2 regions of the Streptomyces sp. NPDC001858 genome follow, and region 2 is predicted to be linked to the other one. Evidence: riboswitches for the same ligand, from Rfam matches in the RefSeq annotation. Region 2 holds a riboswitch; the other holds the start of a gene.
What was found. Region 2 has a riboswitch for glycine ahead of gcvT (glycine cleavage system aminomethyltransferase GcvT). Riboswitches for the same ligand answer to the same signal wherever they lie in the genome.
Positions count from the first base shown of each region.

Region 1: it holds a riboswitch for glycine, as region 2 does, so the genes downstream of both, gcvP (aminomethyl-transferring glycine dehydrogenase) here and gcvT (glycine cleavage system aminomethyltransferase GcvT) in region 2, are expected to answer to the same signal.

Region 1 covers NZ_JBSFEV010000047.1:41,716-47,949, forward strand. The annotation lists gene ACWCPF_RS39670 (amino acid transporter) at 1-295, shown strand, start outside; gene ACWCPF_RS39675 (hypothetical protein) at 363-641, opposite strand; gene ACWCPF_RS39680 (DUF1707 SHOCT-like domain-containing protein) at 638-943, opposite strand; gene ACWCPF_RS39685 (TOBE domain-containing protein) at 1,049-1,444, shown strand; gene ACWCPF_RS39690 (TOBE domain-containing protein) at 1,535-1,954, shown strand; gene gcvP (aminomethyl-transferring glycine dehydrogenase) at 2,003-4,888, opposite strand; glycine riboswitch at 5,075-5,170, opposite strand; gene ACWCPF_RS39700 (PRC-barrel domain-containing protein) at 5,284-5,655, shown strand; gene ACWCPF_RS39705 (nucleotidyltransferase domain-containing protein) at 5,660-6,121, opposite strand; gene ACWCPF_RS39710 (DNA polymerase IV) at 6,222-6,234, opposite strand, start outside.
Region 2 covers NZ_JBSFEV010000024.1:46,491-52,724, reverse strand. The annotation lists gene ACWCPF_RS28770 (enhanced serine sensitivity protein SseB) at 1-720, opposite strand, end outside; gene ACWCPF_RS28765 (AAA family ATPase) at 842-1,525, opposite strand; glycine riboswitch at 1,703-1,814, shown strand; glycine riboswitch at 1,815-1,929, shown strand; gene gcvT (glycine cleavage system aminomethyltransferase GcvT) at 1,967-3,085, shown strand; gene gcvH (glycine cleavage system protein GcvH) at 3,204-3,584, shown strand; gene glyA (serine hydroxymethyltransferase) at 3,593-4,855, shown strand; gene ACWCPF_RS28745 (L-serine ammonia-lyase) at 4,911-6,234, shown strand, end outside.

The DNA of each region.
Region 1 (6,234 bases), on a different contig from region 2:
GTCCGAGTTCGAGTCGGGCCTGACGGTGCGCGGCGAGGTCCTCCACAACCGCTACCGCGTCCTGACCCTGGAGTCCTCCTCCATCTCCAACGCCCTGGCCGCGCTGCTCCTGCACACCCGCGACTCGACCGGCTGCATCCCGCACATCTACTTCGAGTGGACCGAGGGCAACCCCTTCGCCAACTTCCTGCGCTTCTTCCTCTTCGGCCAAGGCGAGGTCGCCCCGGTCACCCGCGAGGTCCTGCGCGAGGCCGAACCGGACCGCGCCCGCCGCCCCCGCGTCCACACCGGCTGACCCCCGGCCACCCGACGTCCTTCGAACGCGGGTGCCCCGCGCGAAGGCGCCGAGTCACCGGAGCGCCTCAGCGCTGCTCCCGGCTCCCCCCGAAGAGTCCCCGCCGCGGCGGCCGCGCCACGATCCGCCCGAAACTCTTGCGCCCGGCGATCTCCACCCGCAGCACCACCGGAGCGTCCGCCGGACCGGAAGGACGGCTCTTGATCTTGACGTAGTCGAGGACCAGCGAGTCGGTGTCCACGACGACCCCCGGCCGGGTCACCAGCCGCAGCGTGCCGCCCTGCATGTCCAGGTCGATACGGAGGGTGCCGTGCCCGATCACCGCCCGGGTGAAGTCGAGCGTCACATCCCCCGGGCCGACTCGATCACCAGGTGTCGCGGCACCACCCACCCGTCACCGCGTTCGGCCGAACCGCCCTGCTGCTCGATCCGGACGACGTCCTTGACCTCGATCGCCGCCCCCGCCGCCCCCTCCGCCGGCAGATCGACCGTGAGCACGGCCAGCTCCCCCGTCGTCCGGGCCGTCAGAGCCGCCTCCATCCGCTCGTCGAGCTCGTCCGCGGTCAGCCGCCCGTCCCCCGCGGCCACGCTCAACGCCTCCACGACCCGGTCCCGGTCCGCATGCGAGGCCCGCACCTCAGCTGACATGTCCTTCACCCCGTCCACCCCTGCACGAACTGACGTCATATCGCGTCATACCCAACACGCGGCCCCGCGTCCACCGCCGCCCCCTCCGGCCCTATCGTGACCCGCATGCAGAGCTACACAATCGGCCAGGCGGCACGGCTGCTCGGCGTGAGCCCCGACACCGCGCGCCGCTGGGCGGACGCGGGCCGCGTGTCGACCCATCGCGACGACGCCGGACGACGCCTCATCGACGGCAAGGACCTCGCCGCCTTCTCCGTGGAACTCGCCCGCACGGACAGCACGGAGGGCGACACCCCGTACACCTCGGTCCGCAACGCCTTCCCCGGCATCGTCACCGCGATCAAACTCGGCGACGTGGCCGCACAGGTCGAGATCCAGGCCGGCCCGCACCGCCTGGTCTCCCTGCTGACCCGGGAAGCCGTCGAGGAACTGGGCCTGGAAGTCGGCATGGAGGCCACGGCCCGAGTGAAGTCGACAAACGTACACATCGACCGAGTCTGACCAACGAGACGAAGACAGCAGGAGCGGCACAGAACCAGGCATACCCGGCATACCCGCCACAAGGCGCCCAGAGCCCTACCGTTGACGCTCATGACCCTGAGCATCCGCAACCAACTCCCCGGCACCGTGACCGCCGTCCACCCCGGTGAGGTCATGGCCACCGTCAAGATCCATCTGGACGGCGGCCAGAACCTCACGGCCGCGATCACCCTGGAGGCCGTCCGCCAGCTCGCCCTCACCGAGGGCATCGCCGTCCGCGCATTGGTGAAGTCGACGGAGGTGTCCCTGGCCACCGCCGCGGTCGACGGCCTGTCGATCCGCAACCAGCTCCCCGGTACGATCACCGGCCTCACCGTCGGCGGCGTCATGGCCTCGGTCAAGATCACCGTGGCGGGCGGCGAACTCACCGCCGCGATCACCAAGGAGGCGGCCACCGACCTCGGCCTCTTCGTGGGCTCCGACGTCGTCGCGCTGATCAAGTCGACCGAGGTGTCCCTGGCGACGGCGTAACACGCGCAGGGGCCCCGCCCGCCCACGACGGACAGGGCCCCTCGAACCTCAGTCCTCGTACGCGTCCAGCGGCGGGCACGAGCACACCAGGTTCCGGTCGCCGAAGGCCTGGTCGATGCGGCGCACCGGCGGCCAGTACTTGTCGGCGACGGACACCCCGGCCGGGAAAACGGCCTCCTCACGCGTGTACGCGTGCTCCCACTCGCCGCCGAGCACGGCCGCGGTGTGCGGGGCGTGGTGCAGCGGGTTGTCCTCGGCCGGCCACGCGCCCTCCCCGACCTTCTCGATCTCCGCGCGGATGGCGATCATCGCCTCGCAGAACCGGTCCAGCTCGATGAGGTCCTCGGACTCGGTCGGCTCGATCATCAGCGTCCCGGCCACCGGGAAGGACATCGTCGGCGCGTGGAACCCGTAGTCGATGAGCCGCTTGGCGACGTCGTCGACGCTCACACCGGTCGCCTTCGTCAGCGGCCGCAGGTCGATGATGCACTCGTGCGCGACCAGCCCGCCGGGGCCGTTGTAGAGCACCGGGTAGTGCGGCTCCAGCCGCTTGGCGATGTAGTTGGCGCTCAGCACCGCCACCTGGGTGGCCCGCTTGAGTCCCTCGCCGCCCATGAGCCGCACATAGGCCCAGGAGATCGGCAGTATCCCGGCCGAACCCCAGGGCGCCGCCGAGATCGGCCCCACACCGGTCTCCGGCCCGGCCGCGGGCTGCAGCGGGTGGTTCGGCAGATACGGCGCCAGGTGCGACCGCACGGCCACCGGACCGACACCGGGGCCGCCGCCGCCGTGCGGGATGCAGAAGGTCTTGTGCAGGTTCAGGTGCGAGACGTCCCCGCCGAAGTGGCCGGGCTTGGCGAGCCCGACGAGCGCGTTGAGGTTGGCGCCGTCGACGTACACCTGCCCACCGGCCTCGTGCACCTGGGCGCAGATGTCGGCGACGTGCTCCTCGAACACCCCGTGCGTGGACGGGTACGTGATCATCAGCACCGACAGCTCGTCCCGGTGCCGCTCGATCTTCGCCCGCAGGTCGTCGACGTCGATCTCGCCGTCCTCGGCGGTCTTCACGACCACGACCTTCATCCCCGCCATCACCGCGCTGGCCGCATTGGTGCCGTGCGCGGAGGACGGGATGAGGCAGACAGTCCGCTGCTCGTCCCCGTTGGCCCGGTGGTAGCCGCGGACGGCGAGCAGCCCGGCCAGCTCCCCCTGCGACCCGGCGTTCGGCTGCAGGGACACCTCGTCGTACCCGGTGACCTCGGCGAGCCGCTCCTCCAGTTCGCGGATGAGCGTGAGGTAGCCCTGCGCCTGCTCGGCCGGCGCGAAGGGGTGCAACTGCCCGAACTCGGGCCAGGTGACCGGCTCCATCTCGGTGGTCGCGTTGAGCTTCATGGTGCAGGAGCCCAGCGGGATCATGCCCCGGTCGAGCGCGTAGTCCCGGTCGGCGAGTCTGCGCAGGTAGCGCAGCATCGCGGTCTCGGAGCGGTGCTGGTGGAAGACCGGGTGCGCCAGGATCTCGTCGGACCGCAGCAGTCCGGCGGGCAGCGTCTCCTCGGTGGACGCGTCGAGCGCCTCGATGTCGCCGTCCACCCCGAAGGCCGCCCAGACCGCGGCGACCTGCGCCCGCGCGGTGGTCTCGTCGCAGGAGATCGACACCTGATCGGCGTCGACGAGGTGCAGGTTCACCCCGCGCTCCCGAGCGGCGGCGACGACCGCGGCGGCCTTCGCGGGCACCCGCACGGTCAGTGTGTCGAAGTACGCCCCGTGCACGACCTCGACCCCGCCGGCCGCCAGCCCGGCGGCCAGGATCGACGCGTACCGGTGCGTGCGTCGGGCGATCGCCCGCAGCCCGTCGGGCCCGTGGTAGACCGCGTACATCCCCGCCATCACGGCCAGCAGCACCTGCGCCGTGCAGATGTTGCTCGTCGCCTTCTCCCGCCGGATGTGCTGCTCACGCGTCTGCAGCGCCAGCCGGTAGGCCTTGTTCCCGTCCGCGTCCACGGACACGCCCACCAGCCGCCCGGGCAGGCTGCGCGCGAACTTCTCGTGGACCGCCATGTAGCCGGCGTGCGGCCCGCCGAACCCCATCGGCACGCCGAACCGCTGCGTGGTGCCGACCGCGATGTCCGCCCCCAGCTCACCGGGCGACTTCAGCAGCGTCAGCGCGAGCAGATCCGCGGCGACGGTGACGAGCGCGCCGAGCCCGTGCGCCTGCTCGACGATCGCCCCGAGGTCGCGTACCGCACCTGAGGCGCCGGGGTACTGCACGAGCACGCCGTTGATCTCACGCTCGGCGATCGCCGCCGGAATGCCCTCGCTCAGGTCGGCGACGACGACCTCCACGCCCGTCGGCTCGGCCCGGGTCTCGATCACGGCGATGGTCTGCGGCAGCACGTCCGCGTCGATGAGGAAGAGGCCCTTCTTGTTCTTCCCCATGCGCCGGGACAGCGCCATCGCCTCGGCGGCGGCCGTACCCTCGTCGAGCAGCGACGCACCCGAGGTCGGCAGCCCGGTCAGGTCGGCGACCATGGTCTGGAAGTTCAGCAGCGCCTCGAGCCGCCCCTGGGAGATCTCCGGCTGGTACGGGGTGTACGCCGTGTACCAGGCCGGGTTCTCCATGACGTTGCGCAGGATCACGGGCGGCGTGAACGTCCCGTAGTAGCCCAGCCCGATCATCGAGTCGAGGACCTGGTTGCGGTCGGCCAGCGAACGCAGCTCGGCCAGCACCTCGGCCTCGGTGCGCGCGCCCGGCAGGTCCAGCGCGTCGGCGTTCTGGATCACGGCCGGGACCGCGGCGGCGGTGAGCTCGTCGAGCGAGCCGTAGCCGACCTGCGCGAGCATCTTGGCCCGCGCCTCGTGATCGGGCCCGATGTGACGCTGCTCGAAGGGGATTCCCTGTTCGAGCTCGGAGAGCGGAATGCGGTGGGCTGTCATTACGGAGGCCTCCTGGTCTGCCACGACCTTCGAGGGTCACCACGACGTGCGGGTACCCGGACGACCTCCCCCTCTGTCATCTCGACCTGAGAGCTTCACCGGACGCCCGAGGGCGCCCGGCTTTCACCGTCGGTGAGAGCGGGAGCCGTCGACGCCGTCGGCACCCGCCCTGCTTTCCAGAGTGACCTCGTCCGTGCGGTACGTGAGCCTGAGAGATTCCGGGGAGGAGTTGCTCCTTCGGCGCCTCCGATGATGTCCGGAGGACTCTCCCGCATGGGGTCAGCAGCCGTTGTCAGACTACCAGCGAGGTCAACGGGACCCCCTTCGAGTGGCCGCCCGCCTCGATGTGCTCTTTTGTAGTGCTTACGGATGGGTTGCGACCAAATGGAGGGCCCGTGCAGACCGACATCGATCCGCGCCACCTGATCGGCCGCAAGGCGTTCGACCGCAACGGCACCAAGATCGGCACCGTCGACGAGGTCTACCTCGACGACGCGACCGGCGTCCCCGAATGGGCGGCCATACGGACCGGCCTGTTCTCCCGCGACGCCTTCGTCCCCCTGGAGCCCAGCGAGCTGGTCGAGGGCACCCTGCGCATCCCCTTCGAACGGGCCCTGATCAAGGACGCCCCCGACTTCGGCGTGGGCCGCCACCTCTCCCCGGAGCAGGAACTCCAGCTCTACCACCACTACGGCCTCGACGTGGGCGCCCCTCCCCCGCTCCCCGACCACGACTTCGGCCGCCTCGCGGGCACGGACGAGAGCTGAGCCCTCAGGCACACGCCCGTATCAGCGCCCCGAGTATCCCGGCAGGGTCGTACAGCGGCCGGGCCCCATCCGTGACCACTCTTCGCGTACCGGCGTCGACCGGATCGGTCCGCGCCCAGCGCGGAGCGCCGACGCCCACCTCGACCTCCAGACCGGAGGCGGTGACATACCGCCATTCGGTGACCGGCCCCCACTCCTGGACCCGAATCACCTCCCCCAGCGACAGCTCACGCCTCCACACCTCGTCGTCGACATAGCGATCCAACGCCGTCGACAGCAGCACGAGGTCGACGTCCGAGTCGGGACGCGCGGCCCCACGCGCGCAGGATCCGACCAGGAGCAGCCCGACCACGTCACTGCGGTTCGCACACCACCGGGTGACCCGATCCACCACCTGCCGCATCTCGGCCTCACGTGCCGGCGACACCCCGGCCTGGTCCGCGAACCGACCTCCGTGCAGTTTCATGCAGCTCCCCATCCGCCATCGGCGCCGCCTCCGCGGACACCGCCACCGCTCCGGCTCACCCCATACTTCGAACCGCTTCACTCTGTGTAACTGATCGACCTCACCAAGAGTTC
Region 2 (6,234 bases):
CCAGGGGGCCGAGGTCTTCGTGAGCGCCCTGCTCAGCGCCTCCAGCGGCACGGCGCGCAGATCGCCCTCCCACGGGGACTCCTGGGGGAGCCCGAACAGTTCGACGCCGACGAACATCGCCGGCTCCGCCGTCTCGACGGCGGCCAGGCAGCGGCGGGCGGTCCGGATCACGCCCGTGGCCTCGAACTCCGCGGAGGCCGCGGCCAGGAAGTCGATCGGGTCGTCCTGCCAGTCGGGCTCGTAGAGGCGGACCCGGCCGCCGCTCGCGGATCCGTCCAGCGGGGTGCGGCCCGCCCGGCACAGCTCGGCCACGGCCGGCGGCGGCAGCGGGACGGCGACCAGGCCCTCGGGGTTGACCATGATGCCCACCTGCGGGGGCAGCCCCCGGGCGAACTCCACGGCCGGCGCGATCGTGAACGACATGTGCGAGCCGACGACCTGGCGGAACTGTTCCTCGGAGCTGAAGACCGGCACATAGACCTGGCCGTCCAGCTCCAGTGTGGGCAGGTCGAGGGGGCCGCTGTGCGGGCCGCCGCCGCCGGGCAGCGGCACCCAGACGAAGCCGCGCCCGAGCGCCTCCACGATCCGGGGGCCGGCTCCCGGCACGCCGAGGGAGGCGGAGAGCACCTCCTCCAGCTCGTTGCCGGGCCATCCGCCGTGCGGATGAGGGTGTGCCTGCGCCGGAAAGTCCGTCGGGAAGTCCGCCGGGGGGAAATCCATCTGCCTACCGCCTGCTAAGAACCGCTCAGTCTGCTGTGGCTGAAAGGCTAGGGCCTGTGCGGCGCATCACGCCACAGACGCGATGGCCGGCCCGGCGGCCCGCCGCGGGCCGCGGGACGCCTCAGCCGGTGAAGGCGATGCGCCGGAGTACGTCTGCGGCAGGGCGGTCCAGCAGGACCGCCGAGCCGCAGCCTTCGGGGAGGGCGCCCTGCTCCACCGAACGCAGGAGGCGGGCGGCGGCGCGGCGGTGCCGCAGGAACGCGTACCGCGAGACGCCTCGGCCGCGCTCGCGCTGGCCCTCCAGGGCCTGGTCCGCGCCGACGTCGAGAAGGACCAGGTGGAGGGTGCCGCCACGGCGGCGGGCCTCGCGGGCCAGCCAGTCGCGGACCCAGGCCTGGGTCCCGCAGTCGTGCACGACGACGCCCTGGCCGCCGCGCAGGGCTCGGCGCAGCCCGGCGTAGTGGGCGAGGCGGACGAGCGGGCGGTAGAGGGCGTAGGGCAGGTGGCGGGGCGCGCGGGCGTCCCAGCGGTCACGGGTGTCCTGGGAGTCGATGCGGACGCCGTGCACAGCCCGTTTCATGAGGGTGGACTTGCCGCTGCCGGGCAGCCCGGTGACCACGACCAGGTCACGGGGGCCGAAGAGCAGTCCGTGCGGGCTGCGGCCGGCCCGCTCGCGCAGGTCGCGGACGACGGGCGCGGGCTGCGGGCCGCACGCCTCCCGGGCCCGGGTGCCGGGCTGCGCGGGCAGCGCGAGCCCCGAAGCGGTCGCGAATGCGGTGGTCCTCGCCGTTGTCGTCCTGTTCACCGTGATCGTCCTCCCCTGGGGTCAGGTAGTCCTCATCCCCATCGAGCGTAAAGAGAAGGTAATGCGCGGTGTCTCGCGTTTTCGTGCGCGTACCGACACAAGCCGGTTACAGATGCGGCCTGCCGCGACCGGGGCGGGCCGTGCGATGATGGCCGCGCCAACTGCATACCGGCCGTTCGAATCCGCGCGGGAGAGTCCCCGGCAACAGGTCCGCCTGTCGCTTCGCCGGGGCGCCGAAGGAGCAAGTCCCTCCCTTGAATCTCTCAGGCCCCGTTACCGCGCGGGCGAGGCACATCTGAAAAGCGGGCCGCCGTTCCCGGCGGCCCCACCCAAGGTGCAAGTCAGGACCACCGTTTCGCGGGGTCGTGACGAACCTCTCAGGTTCCGATGACAGATGGGGAGGAACGACCTCGCCGTCATGCCTTGGGAGACGACCGTCCGATGAGCAGCTCCGCACCCCGTCACACCGCGCTCGATGCCCTGCACCGCGCGCTCGGCGCGACGATGACCGACTTCGCCGGCTGGGACATGCCCCTGCGCTACGGCTCCGAACGCGACGAGCACCAGGCCGTCCGCACGAAGGCCGGCCTCTTCGATCTCTCCCACATGGGCGAGATCACCGTCACCGGGCCGCAGGCGGCGGCTCTCCTGAACCACGCGCTGGTCGGCAACATCGCCACCGTCGGCGTCGGCCGCGCCCGCTACACCATGATCTGCCAGGAGGACGGCGGCATCCTGGACGACCTGATCGTCTACCGGCTGGCCGAGCACGAGTACATGGTCGTCGCCAACGCCTCCAACGCCCAGGTGGTGCTGGACGCCCTGACCGAGCGCGCCGCCGGTTTCGACGCGGTCGTGCGCGACGACCGGGACGCCTACGCGCTGATCGCCGTCCAGGGGCCCGAGTCCCCCGGCGTCCTCGCCGCGCTGACCGACGCCGACCTCGACGGTCTGAAGTACTACGCGGGCCTGCCCGGCACGGTCGCCGGGGTCCCGGCGCTCATCGCCCGCACGGGCTACACCGGCGAGGACGGCTTCGAGCTGTTCGTGAAGCCGGAGCACGCCGTCGAGCTGTGGCAGGCGCTGACGAAGGCGGGCGAGGGCGTCGGCCTGGTCCCGTGCGGGCTGTCCTGCCGGGACACGCTGCGCCTGGAGGCGGGCATGCCGCTGTACGGGCACGAGCTGAGCACCTCCCGCACCCCCTTCGACGCCGGTCTCGGCCGGGTGGTGAAGTTCGAGAAGGAGGGCGACTTCGTGGGGCGCAAGGCACTGGAGGCGGCCGCCGAACGCGCCGCCTCGCAGCCGCCGCGCGTCCTCGTCGGCCTCGTCGCCGAAGGTCGTCGGGTCCCGCGCGCCGGGTACGCCGTGGTCGCCGACGGCAAGGTGATCGGCGAGGTCACCTCCGGCGCGCCCTCCCCCACGCTCGGCAAGCCGATCGCGATGGCCTACGTCGACGCGGCCCACGCGGCGGCGGGGAGCCCGGGCGTCGGCGTGGACATCCGGGGCGCGCACGAGCCGTACGAGGTCGTGGCGCTGCCGTTCTACAAGCGCCGGAAATAGACACTGGGCGCGGTGCCCGGTCCCCGGGCGTGACCCTGCCCACATTGCCGCTGGTCACGCACGCCTCCAGCAGTCCCCCATTCATCAGCACTCCCTCGCGTACAGGAGAATTCAGGCCATGAGCAACCCCCAGCAGCTGCGCTACAGCAAGGAGCACGAGTGGCTGTCGGGCGCCGAGGACGGCGTCTCGACGGTCGGCATCACGGAGCACGCGGCCAACGCGCTCGGCGATGTGGTGTTCGTCCAGCTCCCGGCGGTCGGTGACACGGTGACCGCGGGCGAGACCTGCGGCGAGCTGGAGTCGACCAAGTCGGTCAGCGACCTGTACGCGCCGGTGACCGGTGAGATCACCGAGATCAACCAGGACGTCGTGGACGATCCGGCGCTGGTGAACTCCGCCCCCTTCGAGGGCGGATGGCTGTTCAAGGTACGCGTCACGGACGAGCCGGACGACCTGCTCTCCGCCGACGAGTACATCGCCCTTACCGCCGCCGGCTGAGGATCCAGATGACTGTGCTGAACACGCCCCTGCACGAGCTCGACCCGGAGGTCGCCGCCGCGGTCGACGCCGAGCTGAACCGCCAGCAGTCCACCCTCGAGATGATCGCCTCGGAGAACTTCGCCCCCCTCGCGGTCATGGAGGCCCAGGGCTCGGTCCTCACCAACAAGTACGCCGAGGGCTACCCGGGCCGCCGCTACTACGGCGGCTGCGAGCACGTCGACGTCACCGAGCAGATCGCCATCGACCGGGTCAAGGAGCTGTTCGGCGCCGAGTACGCCAACGTGCAGCCCCACTCCGGCGCCTCCGCCAACCAGGCCGCCCTGTTCGCCCTGGCCCAGCCCGGCGACACCATCCTCGGCCTGGACCTGGCGCACGGCGGCCACCTCACCCACGGCATGCGCCTGAACTTCTCCGGCAAGCAGTTCGACGTGGTCGCCTACCACGTGGACGAGGCCGGGCTGGTCGACATGGGCGAGCTGGAGGCGCTCGCCAAGGAGCACCGGCCGAAGGTGATCATCGCGGGCTGGTCGGCGTACCCGAGGCAGCTGGACTTCGCCGAGTTCCGCCGGATCGCGGACGAGGTGGGCGCGTACCTCTGGGTCGACATGGCGCACTTCGCCGGTCTGGTCGCGGCGGGCCTGCACCCGAACCCGGTGCCGTACGCGGACGTCGTGACCTCGACGACCCACAAGACGCTGGGCGGCCCGCGCGGCGGCATCATCCTGGCGAAGCAGGAGTTCGCGAAGAAGCTGAACTCGTCGGTCTTCCCGGGCTTCCAGGGCGGCCCCCTGGAGCACGTCATCGCGGCGAAGGCCGTCTCCTTCAAGGTCGCGGCGAGCGACGACTTCAAGGAGCGCCAGCAGCGTACGGTGGACGGCGCCCGCATCCTGGCCGAGCGCCTCGGGCAGGCGGACGCCGCCGAGCACGGGGTGTCCGTCCTCTCCGGCGGCACGGACGTCCATCTGGTCCTGGTCGACCTGCGCGACTCCGAGCTGGACGGCAAGCAGGCGGAGGACCGTCTCCACGAGGTCGGCATCACCGTCAACCGGAACGCGATCCCGAACGACCCGCGCCCGCCGATGGTGACGTCCGGCCTGCGGATCGGCACCCCGGCCCTCGCGACCCGCGGCTTCACCGCCGAGGACTTCGCGGAGGTCGCGGACGTCATCGCGCAGACCCTGAAGCCGTCGTACGACGTCGAGGGTCTGAAGGCGCGCGTCAAGGCACTGGCCGACAAGCACCCGCTGTACCCCGGCCTGAACAAGTAGTTTCCTGGCGGGGGCACCCGACGACGTGTGTCCCCGCCCTCTTTGAGGAGTTCCCGTGGCCATCTCGGTCTTCGACCTGTTCTCGATCGGCATCGGCCCGTCCAGCTCCCACACGGTCGGCCCGATGCGCGCGGCCCGCATGTTCGCGCTGCGGCTGGCCAAGGAGGGCCTGCTGGACTCCACGGCGTCGGTCCGCTGCGAGCTGTACGGCTCGCTCGGCGCGACCGGCCACGGCCACGGGACGCCGAAGGCGGTCCTGCTCGGCCTGGAGGGCTCCTCGCCGCGCACGGTGGACGTGGAGGGCGCCGACGACCGGGTGGAGCAGATCAAGGCGACCGGCCGGCTGCGGCTGCTGGACACGCACGAGATCCCGTTCTCCTTCGACGACGACCTGGTCCTGCACCGCCGCAAGGCGCTCCCGTACCACGCCAACGGCATGACCATCCGGGCGTTCGACGCCTCGGGCACGGAACTGCTGTCGAAGACGTACTACTCGGTCGGCGGCGGGTTCGTCGTGGACGAGGACGCGGTCGGCGCGGACCGGATAAAACTCGACGACACGGTCCTGAAGTACCCGTTCCGCACGGGCGACGAGCTGCTGCGCCTGGCGAAGGAGACCGGTCTGTCGATCTCCTCGCTGATGCTGGAGAACGAGCACTCCTGGCGCACGGAGGACGAGATCCGGGCGGGCCTGCTGGAGATCTGGCAGGTGATGCAGCGCTGCGTGTCCCGGGGCATGTCCCGGGAGGGCATCCTGCCCGGCGGCCTGCGGGTGCGTCGCCGCGCCGCCGTGACGGCCCGTCAACTGCGGGCGGAGGGCGACCCGTTGGCCCACTCGATGGAGTGGATCACGCTGTACGCGATGGCGGTGAACGAGGAGAACGCGGCCGGCGGCAGGGTGGTCACCGCCCCCACGAACGGCGCGGCCGGCATCATCCCGGCGGTCCTGCACTACTACATGAACTTCGTGCCCGGCGCCGACGAGGACGGAGTCGTCCGCTTCCTCCTCGCGGCCGGCGCCATCGGCATGCTCTTCAAGGAGAACGCCTCCATCTCCGGCGCCGAGGTCGGCTGCCAGGGCGAGGTCGGCTCCGCCTGCTCCATGGCCGCCGGCGCCCTCGCCGAAGTCCTCGGCGGCTCCCCCGAACAGGTCGAGAACGCCGCCGAGATCGGCATGGAACACAACCTCGGCCTCACCTGCGACCCGGTCGGCGGCCTCGTCCAGATCCCCTGCATCGAACGCAACGGCATGGCCGCGGTGAAGGCGGTCACGGCCGCCCGTATGGCGATGCGCGGCGACGGCCAGCACAAGGTGTCCCTGGACAAGGTCATCAAGACGATGAAGGAGACCGGCGCCGACATGAGCGTCAAGTACAAGG